Regions from separate parts of the Martelella mangrovi genome, predicted to be linked through region 1. Evidence: riboswitches for the same ligand, from Rfam matches in the RefSeq annotation. Region 1 holds a riboswitch; the other holds the start of a gene.
What was found. Region 1 has a riboswitch for FMN ahead of ribD (bifunctional diaminohydroxyphosphoribosylaminopyrimidine deaminase/5-amino-6-(5-phosphoribosylamino)uracil reductase RibD). Riboswitches for the same ligand answer to the same signal wherever they lie in the genome.

Region 1 (7,190 bases):
GGTGCGATGCTGGTGGCTATTGTCTCTGGCAACATGTCTGAACCTCCCGATAAATTTCAGTCTGCACCATACTTCCATACTAGTCAACAATCTAATTTGGTGCTAGTGATTTCGTATGACAGGGCGAACCTTCTCGCTTAGGTTTGGCCGCAATAACGCATATGCTCAGGGAGAGAATGATGAGGCAGACTTGGCGCTGGTTCGGTCCTTTGGACCGGGTATCCGTCGATGACATGCTGCAGGCGGGCGTGGAGGGTGTGGTGACCGCACTTCACCACGTGGCCACAGGCGCGGTCTGGACGCCGGAAGAGATCGCCAAACGGCAGCAGGAGCTGGCGGTCATGGCCGACGGCACCCCTTCGGGTCTCAAATGGGAAGTGGTCGAAAGCCTGCCTGTTTCGGAAGATATCAAGAAGCAGAAGGGCGACTGGCGCGCGCATCTCGAAAACTACAAGGTCAGCCTCGCAAATCTCAGCCGCGCCGGCATCGAGACGATCTGCTACAATTTCATGCCGGTGCTCGACTGGACCCGGACCGACCTCGCCTGGCGCCTGCCGTCGGGTGCAACCTGCATGCGCTTCGACTATGCCGATTTTGCCGCTTTCGATATTCATGTTCTTAAGCGCAAGGGCGCGGCCGAGGATTTTCCCGAAGCAATCCGCGATGAGGCGGCGCGCCGTTTTGCCGATATGGACGATGCGCGCAAGCAGTTGCTTGCCAGAAACATTGTTTTCGGCCTGCCCGGGGCTGCCGAAAGCTTCACGCTGGAAGATGTGCGCCACCATCTTGGCGAATATGCCGCGATGTCGCCGGACGGGCTGCGCGCCAATTTCACCGCCTTTCTCGAGGAGGTTGCGCCCGTTGCCGAAAAGCTCGGTCTCAGGCTTTGCTGCCATCCCGATGATCCACCCTTCGGCCTTCTCGGCCTGCCGCGCGTGATGTCGACGGAAGCCGACTACAAGATGATGATGGACGCAGTCGACACGCCCGCAAACGGGATTACGCTCTGCTCCGGTTCACTCGGCGCGCGCCCGGACAACGACCTGCCGGGCATGATGGAGCGGCTTGGCGATCGCGTGCATTTCCTGCATCTGCGCAATGTTCACCGCGAGACCGGCGACATCAAGGGATCGTTCTACGAGTCGGAACATCTCGGCGGCGATACCGATATGGTCGCGCTTGTTGCTGCAGCGCTTGCAGAGGAAAAGCGGCGTCGCGAAGCGGGCCGGGTCGACTGGAATATTCCCTTCCGCCCGGATCACGGTCTCGACATTCTCGATGACCAGAACCGTAAGGCTCAGCCGGGTTACCCGGCGATCGGCCGCCTGAAGGGGCTTGCCGAATTGCGCGGCATCGTTGCGGCGCTCAGCCGCTGAGGACGTGCCGCTCCGGCAAGGTGAAGGCCGGCGTCAGCAGGCTTTCGCGCTGCCGGGGCGAACAGCTGCGTTGTGTGACCGCATTGGCGGGCCGGGTTTCGGGCGTGACGGGCTGTTCACAAATTCACGCTTGTCAAATTTAAATCGCGTGTCTAAGTTTATTGCGTCGGCCGGAAGTCCGGTCGGCGACGTTCTCAGGGCGGGGTGCAATTCCCCACCGGCGGTAATTGCTCTTTTCGAGCATCAGCCCGCGAGCGCTTCGATTTAAGGGAAAACTCCTGATAATCGAAGGTCAGCAGATCCGGTGTGATTCCGGAGCCGACGGTTAAAGTCCGGATGGAAGAGAACAGCGTGTGCCAAGGTGCGCATTGTATCCCATATTGTGGGCGCAATGCGTGTTTTCCCCGCTTTTTGCCCTGCATGGCGTCTTTGTCGAATGATGAGGCGAAAGCATGGGCATATACCCCGCCGCAGAAAATCTGAATGCCGCCGTCGTGACGGCCGCGCTCGCCCGCGCCATTGAGGGTGCCGTGCGGTTTGCCGGCGCAACATCGCCCAATCCGCCCGTTGGCTGCGTGCTGCTTGATGCCGCCGGCGTGGTGCTTGCCGAAGGGTTTCACCGCAAGGCCGGAGCCCCGCATGCGGAGGCCGCGGCCATTGCCGAAGCGCGCGCGGCGGGACTTGTCAGCCGGGTTCACACCGTTGTCGTCACGCTTGAGCCCTGCAATCATCACGGCCGCACGCCGCCCTGTGCCGATGCCATCCTGGCAACGCCGGCCCGGCGCGTGGTCATCGGCGCCCCCGATCCCAATCCGGGTGTGACGGGCGGCGGTGCGGCCCGGCTTGCCGCCGCCGGGCTTTTGGTCACCTTTGCCGGTGCGATGGCCGATGAGCGGGCCCGGCAGCTGGCGCTTCTGTCATCCCGGTTGATCGCGCCCTTTGCAAAGCAGACGGTCACCGGGCTGCCCTGGGTCACGGTCAAGCAGGCGGTCGATGCCGATGGCAATATGGTGCCGCCTGCCGGTGCCAAAACCTTTACCTCGCCCGCATCCCTGACGCTTGCCCATCGCCTGCGCCGCCGCGCCGATGCGATCCTGACGGGGTCCGGCACGATCCTCGCCGATCATCCCGAACTGACCGTTCGGCGGGTTCCCGATTTTGCCGGCAAGCAGCGTGTGCTGGCGATCCTCGACCGGCGGGGAAGGGTTCCGGCGGATTATATCGCGGCGGCTGAAGCGCGCGGCTTTTCCGTCGTCATATCCGAAAACCTGACGGACAGTCTGCAAATGCTCGGCGAACGTGGCGTACTGGAAGTGCTGGTCGAAGCCGGCCCCTCGCTGACCTCCTCGGTGCTGGAAAACGGGCTGTGGGACGAGCATGTCCATATCCGCAAAGGCGACCCCGACCGGGTTCGCATCTTCCGCCGCGCCAACGAATTTGACGACCTGAACGAGGCGATCTTTCCGCCCGGAGAACAAGAATGACCAAGATGGAACGCAATCTGACCGCCTCTGCGGTGGAAAAGGCCCTTGCTGCACTGAAAGCCGGCGGCATGGTGCTGCTGGTCGATGACGAAACCCGCGAGAATGAGGGCGATGTCGTTGTCGCTGCCGATTTCGCCACGCCGGCGGCCGTGAATTTCATGGCGAAACATGCACGCGGGTTGATCTGCCTGACGCTGACGGGCGAACAGGTCGACCGGCTGGGCCTCAAGCCAATGGTGCAAAACAACCGCGCGCGCCACGAAACGGCGTTCACCGTTTCCATCGAGGCGGCGGAAGGCATTTCCACCGGCATTTCGGCGGCCGAGCGCGCCCGCACCATCGCCGCGGCTGCCAACCCTCAGGCCGTGCCGTCCGATATCGTTTCGCCCGGCCATATGTTTCCGCTGCGCGCGGCCGATGGCGGCGTTCTGGTGCGTGACGGCCATACCGAAGGGGCGGTCGATCTGGCGCGCCTTGCCGGGCTCAATCCGGCTGCCGTCATCTGCGAGGTGATGCGCGACGATGGCGAGATGGCGCGCCGGCCCGATCTGGAAACCTTTGCGAAAACCCACGACATGCCGCTCCTGACTATCCGGGAGCTTGCCGAATACCGCATGCGGACCGAAATTCTCGTCGAGGAAGTTGCCCGGGCAGAACTGCCCACGGCCGTCGCAGGCTTCAAGGCGCATGCGTTCAGGAGCCTGATCGACGGAACCGAACATCTGGCGCTGGTGAAAGGGCCGCTCGGCAATGCGCCGCTTGTGCGTGTGCATTCCGAATGCCTGACCGGCGATGTTTTCGGCTCGCTTCGCTGTGACTGCGGCGAGCAATTGCATCAGGCCATGGCGATGATCGGCGAAGAGGGCGGCGTGATCGTCTATCTCAAGGGCCATGAAGGGCGCGGTATCGGCCTTGCCAACAAGATCCGCGCTTACGGCCTGCAGGAAGAAAAGGGGCTCGACACCCATGCGGCCAATCTGGCGCTTGGCCTGCCGGCCGATGCCCGCGATTATCACGCTGCCGTCCATATTCTGAAAAGCCTGGGCATCTCGCGCCTGCGGCTGCTGTCCAACAATCCGGAAAAGCCCGAGGCCCTGGAGCGGGCGGGCCTGTCGATCGAGAAACGGGTGCCGCTGATCACGGCAACAAACCCCTTCAACGAAACCTATCTGGCGGCAAAGCGCACAAAATTCGGCCATATCCTGCCGTAAGCGCCGCGCGCCAGCATCACTCCCGACTTTTGATTCTGAAAGGAAATTCTCTGTGTCTCACCGTATCGCGATCGTCATTTCCCGCTTCAACGAAAAGGTCACGAGCGGCCTTCTCAAAGGCGCGCAAGCCGAGCTGTCGGAACGCGGCGCACCGGTTGCCGATGCCGATATCTTCGAGGTTCCGGGGGCTTTCGAGACGCCGCTGGTGGCGAAAAAACTGGCGCTGAGCGGCAAGTTTGACGGCGTTGTCTGCCTCGGCGCGGTGATCAAGGGGGAAACGGCGCATTTCGAATATATTTCGGAAGCTGCCGCCCACGGGCTGATGCAGGTCTCGCTCGAAACCGGCGTGCCTGCCTCTTTCGGCATTCTGACTACTTATACGGCCGAGCAGGCCTTTGCCCGATGTGCGGACGACAGCCATAACAAGGGCCGCGAAGCGGCTGCTGCCTGTGTTGAAGCGCTGGCGGCGCTGGCTAAGATATGAGCGGTATAAATACCGCTCGATCTGCCTCTAAGCCGCTGGTTTGAGAAAGCTGAGCGCGTCTGATGTTCGTTTTGCATCGATCTCGAAGGTCTCGGCAGTGACAATGCCGTGGACCACGAACGGGTCCTCTGCAATGCGGGCATCATGCGCCTGCCGGCTTTCGCCGTGGGCGAGCACGGCGCCGCCACCTTGTTCGGCAAGTGAGCCGACACAGATGAAGGCATTTTCTGCAAAACCTTTGGCGATCCAGGCATTGTGATCGGCCATGAACTGAGGCGCTTCGGATCGGTTGTCGGAAAATTTCAGTAGGGTGACGAACATCACAGGCTCCGTGGCAAGAGAGAAGGAATTGTTTCCGGCAGGGCCGCGAGCCAGTCGTCCATTCCGGCGACTTCCTTGCGGATATAGGTTTCATCACGAAAGGCGCTTGCCATCACAGCAACGCCTTGTGACCATGTGAGCACCTGAAGCGCCAGGTCATCGCTGCGGTCGCCCGCTCCAAGATCTGAAAACGCGCGGGCAAGCCAATTGCGAAACAACATGAAGATTTCGGTGGCGCGGCTCATGAGATGGTGGTCGAGCTTGGCAAGTTCCGAACAGAGCGTTCCCACTGGGCATCCATGGAGCATGATCTTTGCCCGGTTGCTGATGAGGATGTGGATAAAAGCGCGGATACGCCGTCGCGGCTCGCCGTCTTCCGCCTCCCAGCGTTCAAGCATCGCACGGGTCGTCTCCAGCCGCCTTGAGATAACGGCGTCCAGAATGTCATCTTTGGATTTGAAATGGTGATAGAAATTGCCGCGCGAGATGCCGACGGCTGACGCGATGTCGGCAAACGATGTTGCTTCGAACCCGCCCTCGTAGAACAGCGCCTCGGCCTTTTCGACAATCAGATTGCGCGTTGTTGGGTTTGCCATTTTGACCGATCCTCACTGGGATATTATGATTAGGACAAATGTCCTAGTTGGTCAAGAGGCGTATATGGCGGCCGTCTCGCGGTCATTTCGCCCCACGGTTTCCGCCGGTCTTCAATAGACGGGGATGATGCTCGTAAAAAGGTATGGCCCCGTCGGCAGTCTCGTGCCTGCCGGAGGGGCTCCGGCAGGCATTTTTATTGTGGTTATGCGAGGTGCTGTTCGAAGAAGCCCTGCAGCTTGTCGAAGGGGATGATGTCGGTCTGGTCGTAGAGATCGACGTGATCGGCGCCATCGATGATCATGATTTCCTTCGGTTCGGCAGCCGCCTTGTAGGCGTCCTCGGTGAAATAGCGCGAATGTGCTTCCGAACCCGCGATGACCAGCATCGGACGCGGCGAGATTTCGTCGACATAGGTCAGAAGCGGCATGTTCATGAAGGACAGCGGATTGGTCACGGTCCAGCCGGCATTGGAGTTGACCGAACGGGGGTGATAACCGCGCTCGGTCTTGTAGTAGCCGTAATACATGCGGATGACCGGATCATCGATGCCGTCGAGGCTGTCGGGCAGGCCGCCGGCCAGCGCCGGCTCGCCGCTTTTCGCATCGTCCCAGCGCTGATAGCTCATCTGGCGCAGCCCCTCGGCGCGCTGTTCGTCGGTCAGGGCGTCATAGTAACCCTTCGCCATCACGCGCGACATGTCGTACATGCTGGTGGTGGCAACGGCCTTGACGCGCTTGTCGGCTGCGACAGCGTTCAATGCCATGCCGCCGAAGCCGCAAATGCCGATAATGCCGATGCGCTCGCGGTCGACATTGTCATTCAGGCCGAGATAATCGATTGCGGCCATGAAATCTTCGGTGTTGATGTCCGGCGAGGCGACACTGCGCGGTTCGCCGCCGCTTTCACCGACATAGGACGGGTCGAAGGCGACCGTGACGAAGCCGCGTTCGGCCATCGTCTGGGCGTAAAGACCGGCAGCCTGTTCCTTGACCGCGCCGAACGGGCCGGCAACGGCGATTGCCGGAAGCTGGCCGTCCGCACGCTCTTTCGGCATGTAGAGGTCGCCGACAAGCGTGATGCCGTAGCGGTTGGTGAAGGAGACCTTTTCGTGGTCAACCTTGTCGCTTTTCGGAAAGGTCTTGTCCCATTCTGTCGTCATTGTCTCGTCCGTTTCTGTTGTTGTGGTCTGGGCGGATGCCGAAGCGGCAACGAGGGACGCTGTTCCGAACGCCACGGCGCCGGCGCCTGCGGCCTTCAAAAGGGTGCGACGGCCGGTATCGGCGATTTCGTTATGCGAGCCTTCCTGGGGAATTTCACGGGTCAAAATGCGTTCTCCTGGCGGGTTTGTTTTCCTTCCCGGCTTATATGGTTCCCGGCGAGGTTCGGATTAGTCGGGCTCTCTTCATTGTGGTGATGAAGGAAATTCATGAATGCCGCTTCACCTGTCTTTGATGCGCCATTTTCAGTATTTCCTGCTAATAGAGCGAGCGGGCCTGACCGGCGCTTTCGCAAATCAGCGTAATCCTTGCCCCGACAGAAACCGATGGAGCCATGTGATGAAGACACGATCCCGCTTTGTGAACCGCCGCAGCTTTCTTGCCGGAGCGTCTGCGACTGTTCTGCTGCCTTCGATCCTGCGCGCCCAGGACGGTTCGCTGAAGCTGCAATGCCGCTTCGATGATCAGATCGTGACGTATACGCTGTTCGATAATCCGAC
Region 2 (7,190 bases), on a different contig from region 1:
GCGATCTGGAGCCGGAAGATCTGGTCAAGTTCGGCCTGATCCCGGAATTCATCGGCCGTTTGCCGGTCATCGCCACGCTCGAGGACCTCGACGAGACGGCACTGGTGCAGATCCTGACAGCGCCGAAGAACGCGCTCGTGAAGCAGTATCAGCGCCTGTTCGAAATGGAAGATGTCGAACTGACCTTCCATGAGGACGCGTTGATGGCGATTGCCCGCAAGGCGATCGAACGCAAGACCGGCGCGCGCGGACTGCGCTCGATCATGGAGAAGATCCTGCTCGACACCATGTTCGAACTGCCGGCCATGAAGGGCGTTCGCGAAGTTGTGATCTCCGACGAAGTCGTTTCGGGGACCTCGCAGCCGCTCTACATTTATGAAAATCACGCGGACGACAAGGCAAACGCATCGGCCTGATCGCGGCGTTTTCAAAGTGAAACGGAAGGCAGGGCAGGTCCCTGCCTTCGTCGTTTTACGGACAAACACGGCAAAACGCGTGTAATGACCCGTTGTTCCGCCGAAAACACGGGCAAAGGTTGAAATCGCTCTTTTAAAGCGCCACTTGTTCCGCAACAATCGAGACGAACTTTCGGACTGTCCTCCCAGCAGTCCGTCAATGCCCGGTGTGCGGCCGGGCTGCCTGAAAGGAAACAGACATGACGCAGAACGCGCCTGCAGCGGAAAATGCTGCGTTCCCGGTGTTGCCATTGCGTGACATTGTGGTTTTCCCCCACATGATCGTTCCCCTCTTTGTCGGCCGCGAAAAGTCAATCCGTGCGCTGGAAGAGGTCATGAATGCCGATCGGCAGATCATGCTGGTTACCCAGGTCAACGCCGGCGACGACGATCCTGAGCCCGATGCGCTTTACCGCATCGGCACCATTGCCAATGTGCTGCAGCTTCTGAAACTGCCCGACGGTACGGTCAAGGTCCTGGTCGAGGGCAAGTCGCGCGCCGCCATCGGCGATGTTCGGCTGGAAAACGACTTCTACGAAGCCGATGCCGAAGTGCTGGGCGAGCCGGAAGAAGACGCTGTCGAGATCGAGGCTCTGGCCCGCTCGGTGGTTTCCGAATTCGAAAACTACGTCAAGCTGAACAAGAAGGTTTCGCCCGAGGTCGTCGGTGCTGCCGGCCAGATCGAGGACTATTCGAAGCTTGCCGACACGGTTGCCTCGCATCTTGCGATCAAGCTGACGGAAAAGCAGGAAATGCTGGAGACCACCAGCGTGAAGGAACGCCTTGAAAAGGCGCTCGGCTTCATGGAAGGCGAGATTTCCGTTCTGCAGGTCGAAAAGCGTATCCGCACCCGCGTCAAGCGGCAGATGGAGAAGACCCAGCGCGAGTATTATCTGAATGAGCAGATGAAGGCCATTCAGAAGGAACTCGGCGAGGGAGAGGACGGCCGTGACGAAATGGCCGAACTGGAAGACCGCATCAAGAAGACCAAGTTCACCAAGGAAGCACGCGAAAAGGCCGATGCGGAGATGAAGAAGCTCCGCAACATGAGCCCGATGTCGGCGGAAGCGACCGTGGTGCGCAACTATCTTGACTGGCTCACCGGCCTGCCGTGGAACGCGAAGTCGAAGATCAAGCGTGACCTGAAGCATGCTGAAAAGGTGCTCGAGGAAGACCATTTCGGCCTCGAAAAGGTCAAGGAGCGGGTTGTCGAGTATCTTGCCGTGCAGGCGCGCGCCAAGAAGCTCAAAGGTCCTATCCTCTGCCTCGTCGGCCCGCCCGGCGTCGGCAAGACCTCGCTTGCGCAGTCGATCGCCAAGGCGACGGGGCGTGAATATGTGCGTATGGCGCTTGGCGGTGTCCGTGACGAATCGGAAATTCGTGGCCATCGGCGCACCTATATCGGCTCCATGCCCGGCAAGATCGTTCAGTCGATGAAGAAGGTCGGCAAGAGCAATCCGCTGTTCCTGCTCGACGAGATCGATAAGATGGGCGCCGATTTCCGCGGCGATCCGTCCTCGGCCCTGCTCGAAGTGCTGGACCCGGAACAGAACTCGACCTTCATGGATCATTATCTGGAAGTCGAATACGACCTGTCCAACGTGATGTTCATCACCACGGCCAACACGCTCGACATTCCCGGCCCGCTGATGGACCGTATGGAGATCATTCGCATTGCCGGCTACACCGAACAGGAAAAGCTGGAAATCGCGAAGCGTCACCTGCTGCCCAAGGCAATCCGTGAACACGCGCTCAAGCCCGAGGAGTTCTCGGTCGACGACGGCGCGCTGGAACGCACGATCCAGCAGTACACCCGCGAGGCGGGCGTGCGCAGCCTGGAGCGTGAGCTGATGAAGCTTGCCCGCAAGGCCGTGACCGAGATCGTCAAGGGCGACAAGACCGCAGTGCATGTCACGGCGGATAACCTTGAGGATTATCTCGGCGTCCAGCGCTTCCGCCATGGCGAGGCCGAAGGTGACGACCAGGTTGGTGTCGTGACCGGTCTGGCGTGGACGGAAGTCGGTGGCGAGCTTCTGACGATCGAAGGCGTGATGATGCCCGGCAAGGGCCGCATGACGGTCACCGGCAATCTGCGCGATGTCATGAAGGAATCGATTTCTGCGGCGGCATCCTATGTTCGCTCGCGTGCGGTCGATTTCGGCATCAAACCGCCTATGTTCGACAAGACTGACATTCACGTCCATGTTCCCGAAGGCGCAACGCCCAAGGACGGACCGTCTGCCGGTGTCGCCATGGCAACGGCGATCGTTTCCGTGATGACCGGTATTCCGGTGAACAAGAACGTGGCCATGACAGGCGAGATCACGCTGCGCGGCCGGGTTCTGCCGATCGGCGGTCTGAAGGAAAAACTTCTGGCAGCACTTCGCGGTGGTATCACCAAGGTGCTGATCCCCGAAGAGAACGCCAAGGACCTTCCGGAGATCCCGGACAACGTGAAGAACGGTCTGGAAATCATTCCCGTGTCGCGCATGGGCGAGGTGCTGCAGCATGCGCTGGTCGAGGCGCCGCAGCCCATCGAGTGGGATCCGGAGACTGATCCGGTCTCGATTCCCGCTGATGAATCAGACGGTGACTCGAACAAAACAGTGGCGCATTAACGCCGAATTCTCGCCATTTTTCAGGGGCTCCTGTGGAAAAGGGGCCCCTGAGGTCGTCCTTTGGTCGTCCTTTTCCCCACAAATTGCGGTAAGCCTATTGCAATTCCTTGAAACGCAAGGCTTTTGGATGACAGCGGGTAGCGGTGTAAGCCTTGCCGAGGCCCCTGGGAAAAAATTGATCCGTTTCGAACCATTTGAGAAAGGGTGGAAACATGAACAAGAGTGAACTCGTAGCTTCCGTTGCCGAAAAGGCCGGTCTGTCCAAAACCGATGCAGCTTCCGCAGTCGACGCCGTGTTCGACGCCGTACAGGGTGAACTGAAGAACGGCGGCGAAGTTCGCCTCGCCGGTTTCGGTGCCTTCACCGTGTCGCACAGTGCTGCGCGCAAGGGCCGCAACCCGTCGACGGGTGCAGAGGTCGATATCCCGGCCCGCAACGTTCCGAAGTTCACGGCTGGCAAGGGCCTCAAGGAAGCTTGCAACTCCTAAGTTCCGCCTTCTCATGAATGGCACGAAACCCGGGGCCCTGGCCCCGGGTTTTTTGTTGCCTGTTTCGTTGACGCTCAGTTACCGACGTCCCCGTCAGAATTGACTTGCCGCGGACCGGCGATGTCACTACTTGTTGCACAACAAACCATGCCGGAGACAGAACTCTGCCGACGGCACATTCTCGGGGCGGGGTGAGATACCCCACCGGCGGTAAGCGTTTCTCACGCAAGCCCGCGAGCGCCTTTCCGGTCAATGCCGGAAAGGGTCAGCAGATCCGGTTGAAATCCGGAGCCGACGGTTACAGTCCGGAAGAAAGAGAATGCGGGTTGCCGGATGTCTCGGCTTTTGCCGATTGCCGCCGGTGCCATGCGTCGTCCGTCCCCTTATTGCATGCGCCCCGGGCGCCATGAAGGATCAAGACAGGCATGAGCAAGGCAATCTATCGTTCTCCCGCGTTGACCGGTGCATTCTGGATGGTGCTTGCCGGTGTGGTTTATGCCGCCGGCAATGTGCTGATCCAGCAGCTCACCATGAAGATGGGCTTTGCAGCCTCGTCCATTGCCTTCTGGCAATATGGCATCGCCTTTCTGTTTGCCATTCCCTATCTCTGGCGCACCGGGCTTGCGGTGATGCGCACCGCCTATCCGGGACAGCATATCGCGCGTGTTGCGCTCTCCGCACTTGGCGTTCAGGCCTGGGCCATCGGTCTTGCCTCTGTTCCGCTCAGCCAGGCGATTGCGCTGGTGATGACGTCACCCTTCTTTATTATCGTCGGCGCCAGGATCTTTCTGGGCGAGCGTGTCGGGCCGTCGCGGTGGATTGCTACGGCTGTCGGCTTTACCGGCGCTGTGCTGATCCTGCAGCCATGGTCGTCGGGTTTCACCTGGGCGGCGCTGCTGCCGGTGCTGTCTGCGCTTTTGTGGGGCGGTACATCGCTGATCACCAAGAAGCTGACGGCGCATGAAAAACCGGAATCGATCACCGTCTGGCTGCTGATGCTGCTGACGCCGATCAATGCCGTGGTGGCGATTGGCGGCGGTTTTGCCGTGCCCACGGGCGACGTGGTGTGGATCATGCTGGCGCTGGGGCTGATGACCGTGCTGGCGCAGTATTTTCTCACGCTGGCCTATTCCAGCGCCGATGCCGCCTATGTCCAGCCGTTCGACGACCTGAAACTGCCGCTCAATGTTCTCGGCGGCTGGCTGGTGTTCGGCTATGCGCCCGATATGCTGTTCTGGGTTGGTGGCTTGATGATCGTGGCGGCCTCGTTGTCGATCCTGCTGATCGAGCGGCGGCGTGAGCGATGACGGCGATGGTGTCACACCGGCGTCATCGGGACGTAATCATCCTGTCACAGCCGTGACGCACAACCCTCCGGTGATTCAACCTCAGGAGGGAAACCTATGAAACTCCGTCTTACCGGCGCGGCGCTGTCTGCCGCACTTCTGGCTTCAGTCGCGATCCCCGCGTCCGCCGAGCCGGTCTTCAACCGCATCGCCGTTTTCAACGTCGCCGAAAACCTTCCTGCGGATATGGACGCCATGAGCGCCACGTCCGCGGAAATCATCACCGCAACCGAAGACGGCAATATGCTGGTATATTCTGACAGCCCGCTCGAAGCCGTCGGTTTCGTCGACATCACCGACCCGCGCGCACCAAAGGCCGCCGGTACCGTCAAGCTCGACGGTGAACCGACCTCGGTGGCTGTTTCCGGCGCGAAAGCCTATGTCGGCGTCAACACGTCCGAAAGCTTCACCGCGCCGTCCGGCTTCCTCGGCGTGATCGACATTGCATCGCAGACGCTTGAGGCAAAGTGCGATCTCGGCGGCCAGCCCGACTCGGTTGCCGTATCGCCCGATGGCGCGATCGTGGCCATTGCGATTGAAAACGAGCGCGACGAAGACCTGAATGACGGTGAAATTCCGCAGATGCCCGCCGGCGATCTGGTGATCATCGCGTTGAACGACGGCGGCGCCGACTGTGCAACGACGAAACATGTTGCCATGACCGGTTTTGACGAGATGACCGCGCCGAGCGATCCGGAACCGGAATTTGTCGACATCAACGATGACAACGAGATTGTCGTCACGCTGCAGGAAAACAACGGCATCGTCATCGTCGACGGCAATACCGGCGAGGTGAAGAACCACTTTGCCGCCGGCACGGTCGATCTTGCCGACATTGATACCGAACGCGACGGTCGCCTCGATTTCACCGGTTCGCTGACCGGTATTCCGCGCGAGCCCGACACCGTAAAATGGCTCGACAACGATCGCTTCGTGATCGCCAATGAGGGCGACTACAAGGGCGGTTCGCGTGGCTTCTCGATCTTTTCCGATACCGGCGAGCTGCTGTATGAGGCCGGCGCCTCGTTCGAACGCGCTGTTGCTTCCATCGGTCACTTCCCGGACAAGCGTGCCGGCAAGAAGGGCGTTGAGCCGGAAGGGCTGATCACCGGCCGGTTCGGCGACAACAACTATCTTTTCGTCATGTCCGAGCGCGGTTCCGTTGTCGGCGTCTATAATGACAATGTCCAGGACGCTCCGGAGCTGATGCAGCTTCTGCCCTCGGGGATCGCGCCGGAAAGCGGCGTTGCCATTCCCGCCCGCAACCTGCTGGTGACGGCCAATGAGGAAGACCTAGGGCCCGATGGCGGCGTGCGTGCGCATGTGATGCTCTATGCCTATGAAGAGGGCGAGGCCGACTATCCGCAGATCGCCTCTGATGTGAACCATGATCCGCTGATCGGGTTCGGTGCGCTTTCCAGCCTTGCCGCCGACCCGGAAGACGCCAGCAGGCTCTACGCGGTCAATGACAGCTTCTATTCGGCGCAACCCTCCGTCTTCATCATCGACGCCTCCAGAAAGCCGGCGCTGATCACCGACGCCATCCGCGTGACGCACGATGGACAGCCGGCGGAAAAGCTCGATCTCGAAGGCGTTGCCGTTGATGGCAATGGCGGCTTCTGGCTGGCTTCCGAAGGTCATCCCGACAAAGAAGTGCCGCACAGGGTTCTGCACATCGACGGGACCGGTGAAATCACCGAAACCATCAACCTGCCGGATGAACTGCTTGCCCATCAGACGCGGTTCGGCATGGAAGGCATCACCACGGTGGGTGAGGGCGATGATCTGACGCTGTGGATGGCTGTTCAGCGCGAATGGGGCGACGACGAGAAGGGCTTCGTCAAGCTTCTGGCCTACACGCCGGCGACCGGTGAATGGGGCGCAGTCTCCTATCCGCTGGAAACCCCGGAAAAGGGCTGGATCGGCCTGTCCGAAATTTCCGTCAATGGTGACAATGCCTACATCATCGAGCGCGACAACCAGATCGGCGAAGCTGCAAAGGTCAAGAAGCTCTACAAGGTTGCGCTTTCGGACATGAAGCCGGCGCCGATCGGCGCGGAGCTGCCGGTCGTGCAGAAGGAAGAAGTCACCGATCTGCTGCCGCTGATGAAATCGGCCACCAATGGCTATGTCGCCGACAAGATCGAAGGCTTCACCATCGCCGCCGATGGCACGGCCTATGCCGTGACCGACAATGACGGCGTGGACGACAGCTCCGGCGAAACGCTGTTCTTCAAGGTTCCGATGACGCAGTAACGCATAACACGCCCGGGCGGCAGGAAT

Region 2: another riboswitch for FMN. It lies ahead of ABID12_RS09455 (DMT family transporter); the one in region 1 lies ahead of ribD (bifunctional diaminohydroxyphosphoribosylaminopyrimidine deaminase/5-amino-6-(5-phosphoribosylamino)uracil reductase RibD).

Annotation. Positions count from the first base shown of each region.
Region 1 covers NZ_JBEPLY010000006.1:83,176-90,365, forward strand. The annotation lists gene ABID12_RS10565 (GntR family transcriptional regulator) at 1-35, opposite strand, end outside; gene uxuA (mannonate dehydratase) at 180-1,376, shown strand; FMN riboswitch at 1,563-1,728, shown strand; gene ribD (bifunctional diaminohydroxyphosphoribosylaminopyrimidine deaminase/5-amino-6-(5-phosphoribosylamino)uracil reductase RibD) at 1,829-2,860, shown strand; gene ribB (3,4-dihydroxy-2-butanone-4-phosphate synthase) at 2,857-4,071, shown strand; gene ribH (6,7-dimethyl-8-ribityllumazine synthase) at 4,124-4,555, shown strand; gene ABID12_RS10590 (YciI family protein) at 4,583-4,876, opposite strand; gene ABID12_RS10595 (TetR/AcrR family transcriptional regulator) at 4,876-5,472, opposite strand; gene ABID12_RS10600 (alpha/beta hydrolase) at 5,676-6,797, opposite strand; gene ABID12_RS10605 (cyclophilin-like fold protein) at 7,030-7,190, shown strand, end outside.
Region 2 covers NZ_JBEPLY010000005.1:104,244-111,433, forward strand. The annotation lists gene clpX (ATP-dependent Clp protease ATP-binding subunit ClpX) at 1-416, shown strand, start outside; partial or broken gene lon (endopeptidase La) at 656-3,005, shown strand; gene ABID12_RS09450 (HU family DNA-binding protein) at 3,286-3,561, shown strand; FMN riboswitch at 3,735-3,886, shown strand; gene ABID12_RS09455 (DMT family transporter) at 3,987-4,868, shown strand; gene ABID12_RS09460 (esterase-like activity of phytase family protein) at 4,965-7,163, shown strand.